DNA from 3 places in the Devosia sp. 1566 genome. Region 1 is predicted to be linked to each of the others. Evidence: predicted binding sites of a transcription regulator. Region 1 holds the regulator's gene; each other region holds the start of a gene.
What was found. The regulator LexA, encoded in region 1, represses DNA repair genes until DNA is damaged. The targets are predictions, from matches to a motif close to TGTTCNNNNTGTGTTCNG.
Positions count from the first base shown of each region.

Region 2: a site for LexA is predicted at 3,755-3,772, ahead of ELX51_RS03480 (PA0069 family radical SAM protein). Genes of this name have one in related genera too.
Region 3: a site for LexA is predicted at 3,781-3,798, ahead of ruvC (crossover junction endodeoxyribonuclease RuvC). Genes of this name have one in related genera too.

Region 1 is NZ_CP034767.1:1,698,923-1,704,930, forward strand. It holds gene ELX51_RS08325 (IlvD/Edd family dehydratase) at 1-1,690, shown strand, start outside; gene ELX51_RS08330 (NUDIX domain-containing protein) at 2,374-2,739, opposite strand; gene lexA (transcriptional repressor LexA) at 2,781-3,494, opposite strand; gene glp (gephyrin-like molybdotransferase Glp) at 3,603-4,805, opposite strand; gene moaC (cyclic pyranopterin monophosphate synthase MoaC) at 4,802-5,284, opposite strand; gene trpC (indole-3-glycerol phosphate synthase TrpC) at 5,281-6,008, opposite strand, start outside.
Region 2 is NZ_CP034767.1:714,957-720,964, forward strand. It holds gene ELX51_RS03465 (helix-turn-helix domain-containing protein) at 1-276, shown strand, start outside; gene ELX51_RS03470 (site-specific DNA-methyltransferase) at 581-1,714, opposite strand; gene ELX51_RS03475 (ribonuclease HII) at 1,797-2,468, opposite strand; gene ELX51_RS03480 (PA0069 family radical SAM protein) at 2,534-3,682, opposite strand; gene ELX51_RS03485 (MDR family MFS transporter) at 4,008-5,492, shown strand; gene moaB (molybdenum cofactor biosynthesis protein B) at 5,552-6,008, opposite strand, start outside.
Region 3 is NZ_CP034767.1:2,736,934-2,742,941, forward strand. It holds gene tolR (protein TolR) at 1-141, opposite strand, end outside; gene tolQ (protein TolQ) at 143-844, opposite strand; gene ybgC (tol-pal system-associated acyl-CoA thioesterase) at 1,055-1,447, opposite strand; gene ruvB (Holliday junction branch migration DNA helicase RuvB) at 1,481-2,479, opposite strand; gene ruvA (Holliday junction branch migration protein RuvA) at 2,619-3,236, opposite strand; gene ruvC (crossover junction endodeoxyribonuclease RuvC) at 3,233-3,739, opposite strand; gene ELX51_RS13215 (GGDEF domain-containing protein) at 4,051-4,842, shown strand; gene ELX51_RS13220 (YebC/PmpR family DNA-binding transcriptional regulator) at 4,859-5,605, opposite strand; gene ELX51_RS13225 (TIGR00282 family metallophosphoesterase) at 5,678-6,008, opposite strand, start outside.

The DNA of each region.
Region 1 (6,008 bases):
GTCGCGGGAGGAATTGCAGGGCAACAAGCCCATCATCGGCATCGCCCAGACCGGTTCTGACCTTTCCCCCTGCAACCGCCACCATATCGTGCTGGCCGAGCGCGTGCGCGAAGGCATCCGGGAAGCGGGTGGCATCGCCATCGAATTTCCCGTGCATCCGATCCAGGAAACCGGCAAGCGCCCCACTGCGGGCCTGGACCGGAACCTGGCCTATCTCGGGCTGGTGGAAGTGCTTTATGGCTACCCGCTCGATGGCGTGGTGCTGACCATTGGCTGCGACAAGACCACCCCGGCCATGCTGATGGGCGCAGCCACCGTCAACATCCCCGCAATTGCGCTCTCGGTCGGACCGATGCTCAATGGCTGGCACAAGGGCGAGCGCACTGGCTCGGGCACCATTGTGTGGAAGGCGCGCCAGATGATGGCGGCTGGCGAGATCGACTACGCGCAGTTCATCGAGCTGGTGGCGTCCTCGGCGCCGTCCACCGGCTTCTGCAACACGATGGGTACGGCAACCACGATGAACTCGCTGGCCGAGTCGCTGGGCATGCAGCTGCCCGGCTCGGCCGCGATTCCCGCGCCTTATCGCGATCGCCAGGAAATGGCCTATCGCACGGGCAAGCGCATCGACGACATGGTGCATGAGGACCTCAAGCCCTCCGACATCATGACCAAGGACAATTTCATCAATACCATCGTGGTCAATTCCGCGATTGGCGGGTCGACCAACGCCCCGATCCACATCCAGGCGATCGCCAAGCATATCGGTGTCGAGCTCGATCTGCAGGATTTCCAGACCTATGGGCATAAGGTGCCGCTGCTCGTGAACCTGCAGCCGGCCGGCGAATATCTGGGCGAGGATTACTACCATGCGGGCGGCGTGCCGGCGGTGGTCAACGAGCTGATGAAGCAGGGGCTGATCCGCGAGAACGCACCCACCGTCAACGGCAAGACCATCGGCGAGAACTGCCGCAACACGCCCATCCAGGACGAGAAGGTGATCCGCCCGTTCGAGCAGCCGCTCAAGGAAGAAGCCGGGTTCCTGGTGCTGCGCGGCAATCTCTTCGACAACGCGATCATGAAGACCAGCGTGATCTCGCCCGAGTTCCGCGAGCGCTACCTTGCCAATCCCGAGCATCCCGGCATGTTCGAGGGCAAGGCGGTGGTGTTCGATGGTCCCGAGGACTATCACCACCGGATCGATGATCCCTCGCTTGATATCGACGAGCACACGCTGCTGTTCATGCGCGGCGCGGGCCCGATCGGCTATCCGGGGGCGGCTGAAGTGGTCAATATGCGGCCCCCTGCCTACCTCATCAAGAAGGGCGTCCACGCGCTGGCCTGTATCGGCGACGGGCGCCAATCCGGCACGTCGGGCTCGCCCTCGATCCTCAATGCCTCGCCTGAAGCGGCAGCGGGCGGCAACCTGGCCATCCTACGCACGGGTGACCGGGTGCGTATCGACCTCAACAATGGCACCGCCGATATCCTGATCTCGGACGCCGAGATTGCGACGCGCCGGCAAGAACTGGCGGAAGCGGGCGGCTACAAGTACCCCGCGCACCAGACGCCCTGGCAGGAGATCCAGCGCGGGCTGGTCGACCAGCTTGGCAATGGCGCCGTACTCAAGCCAGCAGTGGCTTACCAGCGCATTGCCCAGACCTATGGCGTGCCGCGCGACAACCACTAGGCTCAGCCGACAACGACTTCGAGATCCCCGCTTCGGCGGGGATTTTTGTTTCCAAGGCACGGCGAAACTCCGGTCGGCGCGAGGCCTCCGGTTGGGAGCGGCGTTGGCGAGGCATTGCCTCAAAAAACGTTGCGCAAAACGGAAGCTCCGCCCCGCCAACAGCGACTGGGTGCCGATGCCCGCTCCCTCCTGCGGCGCATGCCAGATTCCGCGGATGTCGAACTAAACCCTGGCGGGCACCGCTGCCTGCGCCACATCAGGGTTCCGATGGCCAGTGCAGCTGCCATCGCGATTCTTCACCCAAGACCACCGGACGATAGAGGTCCACGGCTCTTGCGGACACCGGCCGGATCGCGGCGACCCACGATCCCCCAGCCTCCGCGCACCAACCACTCGTCATGATCTCGCTTGGGTGCGCGGATGAGGAGACTATGCGGGTGATCGGCGGGGGCGGGGATAAGTTATTGTCGGGGGGTATGGGGCTTGAGCGGATTGCGCATTGGAGGTGGCCAGCCGGGTCTAACGTCACTCGCGGAGGAGGGACTAAACCCCCACCCCGGTCCTCCCCTCAAGGGGGAGGGTGAAGGAGGGGGCATACAGGCGCTGGTCTGGTGCGGCTGATGAGGACCCTAGGGCGGCAATCGAGTTCCGTCGAAGAGATTATTTCTTGGCCGATTCCGGCTTTAGGCGTGGCGAGCGATGTGGGCGAGGGCCCGCTGGAACATGGGGTGCCATTCGGGGCCCGGTTGGCGCTCGAGTGGCCACCAGAAGAACTCGAACCTATGACCACCATCATCCTGGGTAAAGTGACGCCAGTGTTCGGGGACGGGAGCGGCGGCACTCACCACAACGAAGTGCCAAAGCTGTTGCTCTGCAATGGCACTGCTGGATGGCAGCGTGCGCAAAGCCTCTGCCTGCAGGCCAGACTCCTCCGCGAGTTCGCGCAGGGCACCGACTTCAATCGGCTCGGAGCCTTCCCGTGTTCCTTTCACCAGCTGCAAGCCAGCCAAAGGATGCCTGAACGCCAAGCAGTGGCGCTCTTGCCCCACCCCGCGCAGCAGGACAGGACAGAGTTTTTCGACCCTGGGCGTCAATATTTACGCAGCAGGCCCACCAGGCGGCCCTGAACCTTGACGCGGTCGGGCGGGAAGATGCGGGTTTCGTAGGCGGGATTGGCCGCTTCAAGCGCGATGGTGTTGCCCTTACGGCGCAGCCGCTTGAGGGTGGCTTCCTCGTCATCCACCAGCGCGACGATGATCTCGCCGGTCCCGGCAACGTCCTGGCGGCGGATCAGCACCGTGTCGCCATCGAAAATGCCGGCATCGATCATCGAATCGCCGCGCACTTCGAGCGCGTAGTGCTCGCCAGGGCCAAGCATTTCGGGTGGCACCGAGATGGTGTGGGAATGGCTCTGGATGGCCTCGATGGGGGTACCGGCGGCGATCCGGCCCATGACCGGGACCGCGACGGGGCGCACATAATCATCGCTCCAGCCCGAGCGTGGCGGCGGAGCGGCAACACGGCCCAGATTGCCTTCGATGACGCTGGGCTCGAAGCGGGCCTTGCGGCCGCCGAGCGCGGGGTTCATCGAATCGGGGAGTTTGAGCACTTCCAGTGCCCGCGCGCGATTGGGCAGGCGGCGGATGAAGCCGCGCTCCTCAAGCGCCGTGATCAGGCGGTGAATGCCCGACTTGGAGGCCAGATCCAACGCGTCCTTCATCTCGTCAAACGAAGGGGGAATGCCGCTTTCCTTCATCCGCTCATGGATGAACATCAGCAGTTCATGTTGCTTGCGCGTCAGCATCGGAGCCCTTCAATCGCAGAATCGGAACAAAGACTGAACGAGCATAGGTGTTCCAGTTATGTTCTGCAATAACGCTCAAGGGCGCAGGAGAAAATTCTTTGGCTCTGCTTAGAACCCGTCCAGCGGAATGGCCGCAGCTAGGGTGCCGGCGGGTTGTCCGGGATCGTACTCCGGCTGCACCAGCAGCATATCGGCACGGGCCAGCGAGGAGGTATGACCGCTATCGGTTTCGCTGATCGGGAGCAAGCCCGCACCTTGGCTTGAATGCACCATTTGGGCACGCATGAAGTGGCGCCGGGCGGTATTGGGCGGCGTGGGCGCAAGAAGCGGCAGGTGCCAGCGGGCGGGTTCGGCGACGCCGAGCCAGCGGCGGAGCGCCGGCTTGATGAAGACGGCGGCGGTCACCATGGCCGAAACCGGATTGCCAGGCAGGCCAAACACCAGGGTTTTGCCCAGAGTGCCGAACATCAGTGGCTTGCCCGGGCGCATATTGATGCGCCAGAAATCAAGCTGCACGCCGAGACTCAGCAGGATTTCCTGCACGATATCATGGTCGCCAACACTGGCGCCGCCCGTGGTGATGACGAAGTCGGGCGCTTCGGCAAAGATGCCGGCAAGGCGCTCGGCAAGCGCCGCCCGGTTGTCGGGAGCGATCCCGTAGTCGCGGATCTCGGCGGCGTAAGGCGCAAGGAGCGGCCGCAAGCCGAAGCTGTTGGAGGCAACGATCTGGCCCGGTCCGAGAGCGGTGCCGGGCAGCACCAGTTCGTCCCCGGTGGCAAGGAGCGCTATGCGCGGCTGCATGGCGACGGGCAGCGTCGCGCAATTAGCGGCGGCCGCGACGGCCAGTTGCATGGGCGTCAGGCGCGAGCCTTTCGGAATCAGCTCTTGTCCCTGCCGGAAGTCGTGGCCAAGCGGGCGAATGCTGCGCCCGATGGGAGGTTGGGCCGCAAAGCTGACGCGGTCGCCGGTGCGGGTCGCTTCCTCCTGCATGATCACGGCATCAGCGCCCGGGGGCACGGGCGCGCCGGTGAAGATGCGCACGCAGGTGCCCGGGGCGATATCCGCGCCAAAGCCGGCGCCGGCCTGGGCGGTGCCGACGACATCTAGGATCGCGCCCGGCACGATATCGGCCGCACGCACGGCATAGCCGTCCATGGCGCTGGCGGGGAAAGGCGGCTGGTCATGGCGGGCGAGCAGGGGCTCGGTCAGTACCCGGCCGGCGGCGGCCTCAAGCGGCACCGACTCGGTGCGGGCGGGCGGCACGCGGGCGAAAATGGCCGCGAGGGCGTCTTCAACCGGGAGCAGGCTCATGGCGCCCGCTGGAAATCGCCGGACTTGCCGCCCGATTTTTCGAGTAGGCAGATCGCGGAAATAACCATCTCGCGGTCGATGCCCTTGGCCATGTCGTAAAGCGTAAGCGCCGCGGTGGAAGCCGCCATGAGGGCTTCCATTTCCACCCCGGTCTGGCCGGTGGTTTCGGCAGTCGCAAGAATGGTGATGGCGCCGGGCTCGCGCGCCTCCATCTCGACGCTGACCTTGGTGAGCGGGATGGGGTGGCAAAGAGGGATGAGCTCGGCGGTCTTTTTGGCTGCCATGATGCCCGCGACGCGCGCGACGGCCAGGGCGTCGCCCTTCTTGAGGGCGCCACCCATGATGGCGGCAATGGTTTCGGGCCGACCGCTGATCACCGCCTGGGCGAGGGCGCGGCGGCGGGTGACTGCCTTGTCGCCGATATCAACGATCCGGGCCTCCCCGCGCTCGTTGAGATGGGTCAGCTGCGGCTCGCTCATGGATGGGCGGCCTGGGGCACACCCTGCAGGAGGGCGCGGGTGGCGGCGACCACATCGGCCTGGCGCATCAGCGATTCGCCGACAAGGAAGGTGCCGATGCCGGCTGTGCGGTCGAGATGCTGCAGGTGTTCGTGGCCGTTGATGCCGCTTTCGCTGACCAGCACCTTGCCCGCGGGCACGCCGCCAGCAAGGTTGACCGAGGTATCGAGCCGGGTTTCGAAGGTGCGCAGATTGCGGTTGTTGATGCCGATGAACTCGGCGTCGAGCGCCAGCGCCCGGTCGAGCTCAAGCTGGTCGTGCACTTCCACCAGCGCATCCATGCCCCACTCACGGGCGCTATCGAGCAGGTAGCGGGCAACATCGTCGCCAATAGCGGCAAGGATGATGAGGATGCAGTCGGCCCCCCAGGCGCGCGCTTCGGCGACCTGGTAGGTTTCGAACAGGAAATCCTTGCGCAGGACCGGCAAGGCGGTGGCGTCGCGCGCCTCGCGCAAAAACGCCGGCGAGCCCTGAAACGAGGGCTGGTCGGTGAGGACCGAAAGGCACGTCGCACCGGCCTCTTCATAGGCGCGCGCGATCTCTGCCGGGTTGAAGTCGGGCCGGATCAGGCCCTTGGAGGGACTGGCTTTCTTGACCTCGGCGATCAAGGCGTATTCGCCGCGGGCGCGCTTGGCCTTGATGGCGGCGAGAAAGCCGCGTGGCGGGGGCTGCTCATGGGCGGCGG
Region 2 (6,008 bases), 980 kb from region 1:
GGAGATTCAGAAGCCCGGTTCAACGAACTGAGGCGGCAAATCGGCGGCATTTCGCAGAAGATGCTAAGCCAAACCCTTCAATCGCTTAGACGGGACGGGCTCATCACCCGCGAGGTTGAACCTACTACGCCGGTAACGGTCACCTATGCGATTACGCCCCTTGGCCGTGAACTGCTGACCGCATTGCGCATGATGATCGATTGGGCAGAAACCAGGCTGCCGGAGGTTGAGGCGGCGCAGCGTCTTCATGACGGGGCCTCGCAGTCGTTGGATTGATAAAGTCTGCGTGACCTGGCTGCCAGCGCCGTGGCCGAAAGATGCCGGGTCCTTCGCCTGACACATGTCAGCGGACGACGGCGTGAACGAAGCTGCATCAAGGGCACGGACCGTCGCCTTGCGTGTGTTGTTCTCTATGGCGATCCCCAGGAAGGGGTCTATGCAGGGTTTATCCCAGCATCAGCCATGAGCGCTCCGGTGAGCACAACTGGGAAAGGCCCCTCCGAGAACCCCGGGCAAAGAAAAGGCCGCCGGTTTGGAACCAGCGGCCTTGAAGTAGAGCCTGAATGATTGGAGGTCAGGATCAGGCAGAAAGCAAATCAAGTTTCGCGCGGATATCCGCCCGAAGGTCGTCGATGGGAGCGATATGGCCCCCTTGTTCGTAATGCCAGAAAGTCCACCCGTTGCATGCCTCGGCGCCCTGCACCAGCGCACCCACTTTGTGGATGGAGCCCTGATGGGAACCCGAGACGAGCGAGCCGTCTGCACGAACCATGGCGAAGTAACGTTTGGTTAAGTCGAAAAGTTGCGTGCCCGGTTCAATCATTCCTTGCTCGACGAGCGAGCCGAAAGGAATGCGGGTTTCCTTGCGCTTGGGCGTGACCGATTGCAGGGCTTCAAAGACACCCGGCCGGATGGTCGCGATGCGGTTGCGCGCGGCATCCACATAGATCTGCTCGCGCTCGATGCCGATGAAATGGCGCCCGAGCTTGCGCGCGACAGCCCCCGTCGTGCCAGTGCCGAAGAATGGGTCAAGCACGATGTCGCCGGGCTTGGTGGTGGCATTGAGAATGCGGAACAGGAGGGCTTCGGGCTTTTGCGTGGGATGCACCTTGCCGTCGTCCTCGCCCTTGAGGCGCTCATTGCCGGTGCACAGCGGAAACAGCCAATCGGAGCGCATCTGCGTGTCGTCGTTGGCGAGCTTGAGCGCTTCATAATTGAAGGTGACGCGGCTTTTCTGGTTCTTGGCCGCCCAGATCAGCGTTTCATGGGCATTGGTGAACCTTGTGCCCCGGAAATTGGGCATCGGATTGGCCTTGCGCCAGATCACGTCGTTGAGCATCCAGAAGTCGAGATCCTGGAGCGCCGCGCCAACGCGGAAAATGTTGTGGTAGGAGCCGATGACCCACAGGGCGCCATCGGGCTTGAGCACGCGGCGCGCCGCCGCCAGCCAAGCGCGGGTGAAACGGTCATAATGGGCAAAGCTGTCGAACTTGTCCCAATCATCGTCTACCGCATCGACGCGGCTTTGATCGGGACGGGTCAGGCCCGATTCCAGCTGCAGATTATAGGGTGGGTCGGCAAACACCAGGTCCACCGAACCCGCCGGCAGGCTGTTCATGTGCTCGATACAATCGCCCACAAGAATGGTGTCGATGGGGAGACGCCTTGGCTCCTCCGCAAAGGCCGGTTCGGCCCGACGCGCGGTACGCAACATACACTTAACCCTAACGCAACACTAACGCTCCTGTTGTAGCGCGTCAGGGTTAAGGGAGCGTGTGCAATGGGTTAGCGTGGAGTTAAGAGGCGAGCAGGACCGGGACAGCCGCCAGCGCCAACCGCTCGCGCGCTTCAGCAACAGGGGCAAAATCGGCGCGGTGATGGCGGCAGGGACCATGGTCCTTGAGGGCGCGCATATGCTGGGGCGTCGAATAGCCCTTGTGGCTGGAAAAGCCGAAATGGGGTGCATCGCAATCCATGATCCGGCACATCCGGTCGCGCGTGACTTTCGCAACGATGGAAGCGGCAGCAATCGAAACGCTGCGACCGTCGCCACCCACCAGCGCTAGGCCTTCGCAGGGCAGGCCCATGGGTACATCGCGACCATCCACCAGCACCCGATCGGGACAAACGCAAAGGCCGTGCACGGCCTGGGTCATGGCCCAGAGCGTCGCGCCGCGAATATTGCGGGTGGCGATGATGGAGGGAGGCGCGATCACCACCGAAACTCGGGCGGTGTCCACAATCTGGGCGAACAGCGCCTCGCGCACCTCTTCGGTCAGCTTTTTGGAATCGTTGAGGCCAACCGGAATGCAGGTGGGATCGAGTATCACCGCGGCCACGACCACGGGGCCGGCCAGGGGACCGCGGCCGGCTTCGTCCACGCCGGCGACGACGCGCGCCCCACGGGCCTGCGCGGCAAGCTCATGGGAATAATCGGGTTCAAGCTGGATGGGTGATTCGATCAGCATGCCGCCAGCATCGCGATGGGCCTGCGCGGCGTCAACCCGGCGCCAAGTCGCGCCGGGATCACAAATCAGAAGAGGCTCATCTGCCGGTCTTCGAGCTTGGGGGCAACGAAAAGATCGCTGCGCAGGCCCGGAAGCTTGGCGTCGAGCCCATAGCGCTCGCGCGCCTTTTCGAAGCGCTGGGTCAGCAGGGTCGCATACGGGCCTTCGCCCGTCATGCGGGTGCCCCAGCGCGAGTCATAATCCTTGCCACCACGGGTATCGCGCACCAGCGATAGCACATGCCGCACCCGGTCGGGGAAATGGCGCAGCAGCCATTCCCGGAAGATGTCGCGCACTTCGCCGGGCAAGCGCAGCAGGATCATCGCGGCTCCCTTGGCACCTTGGGCGGCGGCGGCATCGAGGATGCGCTCGAGCTCCATGTCGTTGATCGCTGGGATCATCGGGGAGGCGAGTACGGAGACCGGCACGCCCGCTTCCGACAGGAGCCGAATGGCTTCGAGGCGCCGCGCCGGGGAGGAGGCGCGCGGCTCCATCTTGCGGCTGAGCTTGTGGTCCATCGAGGTCATAGAGATCCCGACTTTGACCAGCCGGAGCTTGGCCAACTCGGTCAGGAGATCGAGGTCGCGGATCAGGAGGGCCGACTTGGTGGTGATGGTGACCGGATGGCGGGTTTCCAGCATCACTTCGAGGATGCCGCGCGTCAGCTTATGCTTGCGCTCGGCCGGCTGGTAGGGGTCGGTATTGGTGCCCATGGCGACCGGCTTGACGCGATAATTCTTGGCGCCGAGTTCCGCGCGCAGCGCTTCCACCGCATTGGTTTTGACATAGATGTCGCGCTCGAACTCGATGCCCGCGGAATGGCCGAGGAAGGCGTGGCTGGGGCGGGCAAAGCAATAGGAACAGCCATGCTCGCAGCCGCGATAGGCATTGATCGAGCGATCAAAGCCGATATCGGGGCTGTCATTGCTGGTGATGATGGTCTTGGCGCGCTCGATATGCTCGACCGTTTCGAACTGGGGCAGCGTTTCCACGCTGTTCCAGCCATCATCAAAGCTTTCCCGCGCCTGGCGCTCGAAGCGGCCGCTGCGGTTGGATTGCGCGCCCCGGCCGCGATTGCGGCTGGGATCAACCAGTTCGCGCCGCGCCAGATCGGCGTCGCGGCTGCGGCTGAGCTTTTCCAGGGCTTCAAAGGACGGCGCTTGATAAAGGGCCATGAGGCGATCTCCTTGCGCTTGCCCGGTCGAATCGCGACGGCACGCAGCGTGGGATTCACATAGCGCACGCACGAGAACAAAACAAGAACAAGGGTGAACAGCTGAGCTGCCTCGACCCATCAGATGGGCGTGGGGAACGGCTGATGCAAGACTGCCCTGCGTTCTGGCGGGTGGACGGGCGCGCTTGCACCCACTAAACCACCCGACCCGGTCCAGGGCGCCACCGCACTCGCTTCGGCGATGTCGAAATCGGGTTGGCCCGATCGTCAGGGCTGTGTTCCAGCTGCCCGGGACCGAACAAATTCAATTCTGCGAAAGGCACACCATGTCCAGCGATGCTTCTGTTTTAGATGCTGTGCCCCCATCCGCCGCCGCAGCTGAGCCAGGGCTTGGCGCGCGCAATCGGCTGGTGATCAACCTGCTGCTGGTTTCGGCCTTTGTGGTGATCCTGAACGAAACCATCATGGGCGTGGCACTGCCGCACCTGATGACCGATCTGGGGATCACCGCAAGCGCCGGCCAGTGGCTGACCACGGCGTTTCTGCTGACCATGGCGGTGGTGATTCCCATCACCGGCTTCTTGCTGCAGCGCTTTCATACGCGGCCTGTGTTTGTCGCCGCCATGAGCACGTTTTCGCTCGGCACCCTGATCTGCGCCACCGCGCCTGGCATTGAACTGCTGATTGCGGGTCGGGTGGTGCAGGCCATCGGCACGGCGATCATGATGCCGCTGCTGATGACGACGGTGATGAACCTCGTGCCGCCCGCAACGCGGGGCAAGACCATGGGCAATATCTCGACCGTGATCTCGGTGGCGCCAGCGATCGGGCCGACCATTTCGGGCCTGATCCTGTCGCAGCTGGATTGGCGCTGGATGTTTATCCTCGTTTTGCCGATTGCGCTGGGGAGCCTCGCGCTGGGATTTGCGCGCATCCGCAATGTTTCGACGCCCAAATCCGTGCCGATCGATGTGATTTCGGTCGGTATGTCGGTGGTCGGTTTTGGCAGCCTGGTTTATGGGCTGAGCGGGCTGGGGGAAGCTGCGAGCCATCCCGGTCCTGTGCCGGCCTGGGTGCCGCTGGTGCTCGGCGTCGTGGTGATCGGGCTCTTCGTGCTGCGCCAGCTTTCCCTACAGAAGCGCGACCGTGCCCTGCTTGACCTGCGCACCCTGCAAACGCCGACCTTCAGCATCTCGGTGGTGCTGATGGCGGTGATGATGATGGCGATGTTCGGTATGTTGATCCTGCTGCCCATCTATCTGCAGAACGTGCTGGGGCTGTCGACGCTGCAGACCGGCTTGATGCTGCTGCCGGGAGGCCTCGTTATGGGGCTCTGCGCGCCAGTGGTAGGTCGGCTCTATGACAAACATGGCCCAACCGTGCTGCTCGTGCCCGGCGCGACCATTGTGAGCCTTGTCTTGTGGAGCCTGACCATGGTTACGGAAAGCACGCCCTTTGGCTGGCTGCTGGCCGCCCATCTGGCGTTCAGCGTCGGTTTGTCGCTGATGTTTACGCCCCTGTTCTCGGCGAGCCTCGGTTCGCTCCAGCCCAAGCTGTATTCGCATGGCAGCGCCGTGATCGGCACGGTGCAGCAGGTGGCGGGCGCGGCGGGAACGGCGTTGTTTGTGGCGCTGATGACCCTGCAGTCAGCCAATCTGCTGGCCGGTGGTGCCGAGCCGTTGGCGGCAGCGGCGGGCGGCATCCGCTCGGCGTTCTTCGTGGGGGCGATAATCTCGCTGTTCGCGATCGTGGCCGCATTCTTTGTGCGCAAGCCCAAGGGCGGCACACCGGGCATGGTGCACGGGCACTAAGGCATCTCAAGTCCGATAACACTTCAGAACGGCGGCCTTCGGGGCCGCCGTTTTGCGTTTCAGCGCTCGGCGAGGCGGGGCATCACTTCCACGAAGTTGCAGGGTTTGTGCCGATAATCGAGCTGGTCGCGCAAAATGCCGTCCCACGCATCCCGGCAGGCCCCGCGGGAGCCCGGCAGGCAGAACACAAAGGTTTCCCCGATCAGCCCAGCCGTGGCGCGCGACTGAATCGAGGACGTGCCGATCTTGGTGGCCGAGTATTGGTGGAACAGCACCGAAAAGCCGTCCATGCGCTTGTTGAACAGCGGCTCGATGGCTTCGGGGGTAACATCGCGGCCGGAAAAGCCGGTGCCGCCCGTGGTCAGCACCACGTCCACTTGCGGGTCCGCAACCCAGGCCTGCACGGCGGCGCGGATGGCCTGCACATCGTCAGGCACCACCTGGCGCCCGGCGCTGCGGTGACCATCTTCCTCGAGCATGGAAACAAGCAGGGCGCCGGAGGTGTCGGTCTCGAGC
Region 3 (6,008 bases), 1.0 Mb from region 1:
CGGTGCTGCCACCATGAAGATGATCAGCAGCACCAGCATCACGTCCACCATCGGCGTGATGTTGATTTCGCTCATTACCGCTTTCTTGCGGCCGCGCCGACGGCGCCCGCCGCCACCACCAGAAGCTACGCCCATGCCCATGTCAGCGGCTCCGCGCTTCGAGTTGGCGGCTCAGAATGGTGGAGAACTCGTCGGCAAAGCCTTCGAGCCGCCCGATCATCTTGCCCGCATCAGCGGAAAGCTTGTTGTAGGCGATAACCGCGGGGATAGCGGCCACGAGGCCAATGGCCGTTGCAAACAGCGCCTCGGCAATGGGGCCGGCCACAACAGCCAGATTGGTGTTTGACGACGCGGCAATGGCGGTGAACGCATTCATGATGCCCCACACCGTGCCGAACAGGCCGATAAAGGGGCCGGCGGAGCCAACAGTGGCCAAAAAGCCGAGCCGCTTTTCGAGGTTCTCGCTTTCGCGCGAAATGGCGACGTCGAGCACCTTGTCGAGTCGCTGCTGCATGCCGACAAACGAAGCGGCGTTCTGCTCGTGGCTGCGCTTCCATTCCTTCATGGCGGCAACAAACACGGCGCCCAGCCCACCCGAGGTGCGCTCGGACTGCTGCTGATAGAGCTCCTCCAGCGATTGCCCCGACCAGAAAGTGCGCTCGAAGCGGTTCATCTCCGCCTGCATGCGGCGATAAGTGAGGGTCTTGTCGATGATAATGGCCCAGCACCAGACCGAGGCCGCAAGCAAGCCCAGCATCACTGACTTCACGATCCAGTCGGCCGCCCAGAACAGGCCCCAAATAGATAAGTCCGTGTGCGGCGCTACTGCGCCCACCGCATCCATGGCTTCCATGTCGTGATCCTTCTGGCTGGCCTCTTGCTGCCGGCCCGTGCACCCGTGGCGATGGGGCCCAAATCTGTCAAAATTAAGAGAAAAGCCTTGCCTAACGGAGCGTTGAGAGCACCGGTGCAAGTACTACTCTTTCTGTGACTCGATTATGGTCAAGAAGAGGTTAACAAACCGCCCACCGCCGACATGCGACGCCACGCCGCGCTAATCGGCCAGGGCGCGCAGTGCTGCCGGCAGCCGTGTCGGCTTGCCGCCCATGTTGATCGCCACCACGACGACCTGGGCGTCGACCAGCAGTTCGGCGTCGCGCCACACGCCTTGGCTCAACTGCAGGCGCGCGCCGCTTGCCCCTGCCACCAGCGTTTCCACCCGCAGCACATCATCGATGTGCGCGGCCGCCCGGAAGTCGAGCTGCATGCTGCGTACGGCAAAGGCCAGCCCTTCCCGGCCCAGTTCGGCATGGTGGATGCCTTGCGCCCGCAGCAACTCGGTGCGCGCCCGCTCCATGAACTTGAGGTAAGCGGCATGGTACACATTGCCGGAGAAATCGGTGTCCTCATAATAGACCCGAACAGCAAAAACATGCGGCTCAGCCATGGCGCAACCGGCTGATCTGGCGGATCTTCCGGCTCACGGCTCCTCGGGCTCCTCGAACAAGGTTGCTTGCGTCCCGATAAAGCCCTGCGGCACGCTCTTGCCCAGGTGCTGGAAGGCTGTGCCCGTCAGCATTCGCCCCCGAGAAGTGCGCTGTATGAAACCTTGCTGGATCAGATAAGGCTCGACAATCTCCTCGATCGCGTCACGCGGCTCGCTCAGCGCAGCCGCAATGGTCTCGATCCCTACGGGCCCCCCGCCATAGAAATCGGCAATCATCGTCAGATAGCGCCGATCCAGTTGATCGAGCCCGCGGGCATCCACGTCGAGCCGCAACAAGGCCTTGTCGGCAATGGCCCGCGTGATCTCGCTCGAGCCCTCGACCAGCGCAAAATCCGTTACCCGCCGCAACAGCCGGCCGGCAATGCGGGGTGTCCCGCGCGAACGGCGCGCGATTTCCAACGCCCCATCAGGCGCCATTGGCGTGCCCAACAGCCGGGCGCCGCGCTGCACGATCTGCACCAACTCTTCGGGCGTATAGAAATTAAGGCGCACGGGAATGCCGAAGCGATCCCGCAGCGGCGTGGTCAACAAGCCCGCGCGCGTCGTCGCGCCCACCAGCGTAAACCGCGCCAGATCGATCCGCACCGAGCGTGCCGCCGGCCCCTCCCCGATGATCAGGTCAAGCTGAAAATCCTCCATGGCAGGATACAGCACTTCCTCAATCGCGGGATTGAGCCGATGGATCTCGTCGATAAACAGCACATCGCGATCTTCGAGATTGGTCAGCAGTGCCGCCAGATCCCCGGCCTTGGCGATCACCGGGCCAGAAGTCGCGCGAAAGCCCACGCCGAGCTCGCGCGAAATGATCTGCGCCAATGTGGTCTTGCCCAGGCCAGGCGGCCCCACAAACAACACATGATCGAGCGCCGCACCGCGCTTCTTGGCGGCCTCGATGAACACCTCAAGATTGGCACGCGCCGCCGCCTGCCCGACAAATTCCGAAAAGCCGGACGGGCGCAGTGCCACATCCAGTGGCTCATCGCGCCCGGCAACGGGAGAAGTAAGATCGGTCAAACGGATGCCCTGACTTGCGTTAGCGGGAGCACCATGGCTGTCTCCAACATCATGTTCGCCGGCTCAGCGCTGGCGGCGGAGCGGCTCGGAAAGACCATCACTGGCTCAACTCGCGCAGGCCCAGCCGGATCAGCTTTTCGGTCGCGGTATCATCCCCCTCACGGGCCACAACCCGCGCCAGGGCGGCGGAAGCTTGCGCCCCCGAATACCCCAGATTGACCAAAGCGGAAACTGCATCGGCTACATTCCCGCTAGCTGTTCCCTCGCCTAAGGCGGTCTGCAGCCCGAGCGTGCCCGCGTCAATGCCCCCGCCCTGCGGCGCCTTGCCCTTGAGCTCGGTCACCAATCGCAACGCCAGCTTGGGCCCAACCCCATTGGCCCGCCCGATCATCGCCTTGTCACCTAGTGCAATAGCGCTCGACAATTCCGATGGTGACAGGGCGGACAGGATCCCAAGCGCCACCCGCGCGCCAACGCCCTGCACGGTCATGAGGAGGTTGAACCAGCCCTTTTCGGCTTCGCTGCCAAAGCCATAAAGCCGGATCATGTCTTCGCGCACCACGGTTTCGATGAATACCACGGTTGCTTCCCCGACCCGGGGCAATCCCTGCAAAGTGCGCGACGAGCAAAAGGCCTCGTAGCAGACCCCTCCCACATCGATGAGCACATGATCATCGCCAAAGCTGTCGACGGCACCCTTGAGCTTGCCGATCATGCGCTCATCCGTGCCCGTTGCGCCGCAACCCGGTGATGGGCATGGCAGATCGCGATCGCAAGTGCGTCGGCCGCGTCGGCGCCCTTGATCTTGGCCGTGGGCAGCAAGGTCTTGACCATCAGCGCCACCTGTTCCTTTTCCGCGTGCCCGGTGCCCACGATCGATTTCTTGACGAGATTGGTGGCATATTCCGCCACCGGAATGCCGCGATGGGCCGGCGTCATCAGCGCCACCCCCCTCGCCTGTCCCAGGATCAGCGCCGAGCGTGGTCCCGAGTTCACGAAGGTTTCTTCCACCGCCGCCTCATCGGGCGCAAACCGCTCCAGCAGGTCCAGCAACTCCGTAAAAAGGATCGCGAGGCGCTGCGCCAATTCGCCTTCCGTGGGCGGAGTGACCGTGCCGCAGGCGATGAATTGCAGCTTGTTGCCCTGGGTTTCGATTACCCCCCAACCGCAGCGCCGCAGTCCTGGATCGATGCCGATGATTCGCACTGGTGGTGTCATGTTTCACCCATACCTGAAGGCGCTTCTCCTACCAAGCAGAAGTGAACAAAGCAGCAACGGAGCCCTGTGGAAGAAGCGACACGCGTAAAATTCCACCCATTGCACAAACCCCATTTTCAAGAAGCACCTTCTAGGTTCGGCAATGTTCATGAAGGGGCATTAACTTATGAGCTGTGACCTGGTTTGCTGCGCCCCTTTGGCGCCGCGACGCTTCTGTGCATTGCCGCGCCTGACCGCGCTGTCCCGCCCTGGGCACTCGCTCGCTTCTGCGCTCACCACCTATCGGCAGCGCTCGGAAAGGTGGGTAGCCAATGGCTAGCCCTTGTCAGGATAGCATCGGGGGGAGCGGCTCACGTACCTGGTCGAGCGTCACCCGTTGGACCGTGTTCGGCACCTTGGGCTGCCTCCTGGTTTCCGTCGGGTTCAATGCCCTGCTATTTGAAAATCTAGGTGGTGCAGCGCTGCAACGGGCGATGATCAGCGCCACGGTGCTACCCATCTTCCTGGGCGTGCCGCTGCTTTTTCTCCTAAGCTTGCGGCTGCGGCGCCTTGCCATTGCCAATCGCCGGCTCGGCATGGTTGCCCGCACGGACAGCCTCACCTCTTGTCTTAATCGCGGCGCCTTCACCGCCCAGGTGACGACGCAGTTGGCGCGCGCCGGCAGCACCCCGGGCGGTGCCTTGCTGGTGATCGACGCCGACAACTTCAAATCCATCAACGATCGGTTCGGCCACGATGCCGGCGACCTTGCCCTGACGGTGATCGCCCGGGCGATCCGCTCGGTGCTGCGGGCGGGAGATCTGGTGGGAAGGATGGGCGGCGAGGAATTTGGCGTGTTCCTGCCCGGCGTCGATGCCGACATTACGCGCGCTATTGCCGAACGCATCCGCAGCGCGGTCAATGAAGCAGAATTTGTGCCGCGCGGCACCGTACAAGCCCTGTCCGTCAGCATTGGTGGCGCTGTGTTCGGCAGCGCCATCGGTTTTTCCGAATTGTTCCGGATTGCCGATCAGCGCCTTTATGACGCCAAGCAAACCGGCCGCAATCGCGTGACGATCGTCGCGGCCGATCAGTTCTTTCCCCAGGCCCTGCAACGCGCCTGAGGAACCTTGTCGAGGCTTAGTCGGCCAGCTTGGCCATGTCCTCGTCGCTCATCTCGAAGTTGGAATAAACATTCTGCACGTCATCGTCTTCTTCGAGCGTAGCGATCAGCTTCATCAGCGTCGCGCCCTTGTCGGCATCGATGGGGGTATTGGTCTGCGGCTTCCACACGGCCTTGACTGATTCTGCTTCGCCCAGTGCCTTTTCCAGCGCGGCGGCCACTTCGACCATCGCCTCAAAGCTCGTGTAGATATAGTGGCCCTCTTCGTCGCTCTCGACATCATCGGCGCCTGCCTCGATGGCGGCTTCCATGATCTCGTCGGCACTGCCGGCGCTTGCCGGATAGGTGATCTCGCCAACCTTGTCGAACATGAACCCGACCGAGTTGGTTTCCCCCATCGCGCCACCATTCTTGGAGAAGTAGGAGCGCACATTGGAGGCGGTGCGATTGCGATTGTCGGTCAGCGTTTCCACGATGATCGCGACGCCACCTGGGCCATAGCCCTCATAGCGGATTTCGTCATAGTTCTCGCCGTCGCTGCCGATCGCCTTCTTGATAGCGCGATCGATATTGTCCTTGGGCATGGACTGGGCGCGCGCATTGGTCACCGCCAGGCGCAACCGGGAATTGAACGCCGGGTCGGGCATGCCCATCTTGGCTGCCACCGTGATTTCGCGCGCCAGCTTGGAAAAGACCTTGGAACGCACCGCATCGCTTTTGCCTTTGCGGTGCATGATGTTCTTGGCGTGTGAATGGCCGGCCATCGGTCAGTCCTTGGGGTCTGGTGTTGTTGTGGTGGCGCGTTATAGGCAAGCCCGGCGCGAATGTGAAGCGGGCTAGAACTCGGGCAGCGCCTGCGCCAAGACCCCGCCCACCCGTACGGGCAGCACCTTGACCGCCAGTCCCGTGCGCGGATCGGTTTCCACCGCCACGCCGCACAAGGTCGCTTCCCCTTCGGCTGGCGTGAACCGGCCATTGGCAATGCCGGTGAGGAACCGGTTCAGCGGCTCGTCGGGGTCCACCCCGATCACCGAGTCGTAGTCCCCGCACATGCCCGCATCCGCCAGCAGCGCCGTGCCGCCCTTGAGAATGCGCAAGTCAGCCGTCGGGATATGGGTGTGGGTGCCGACGACGAGGCTCGCCCGCCCATCGAGAAAGTGCCCCATG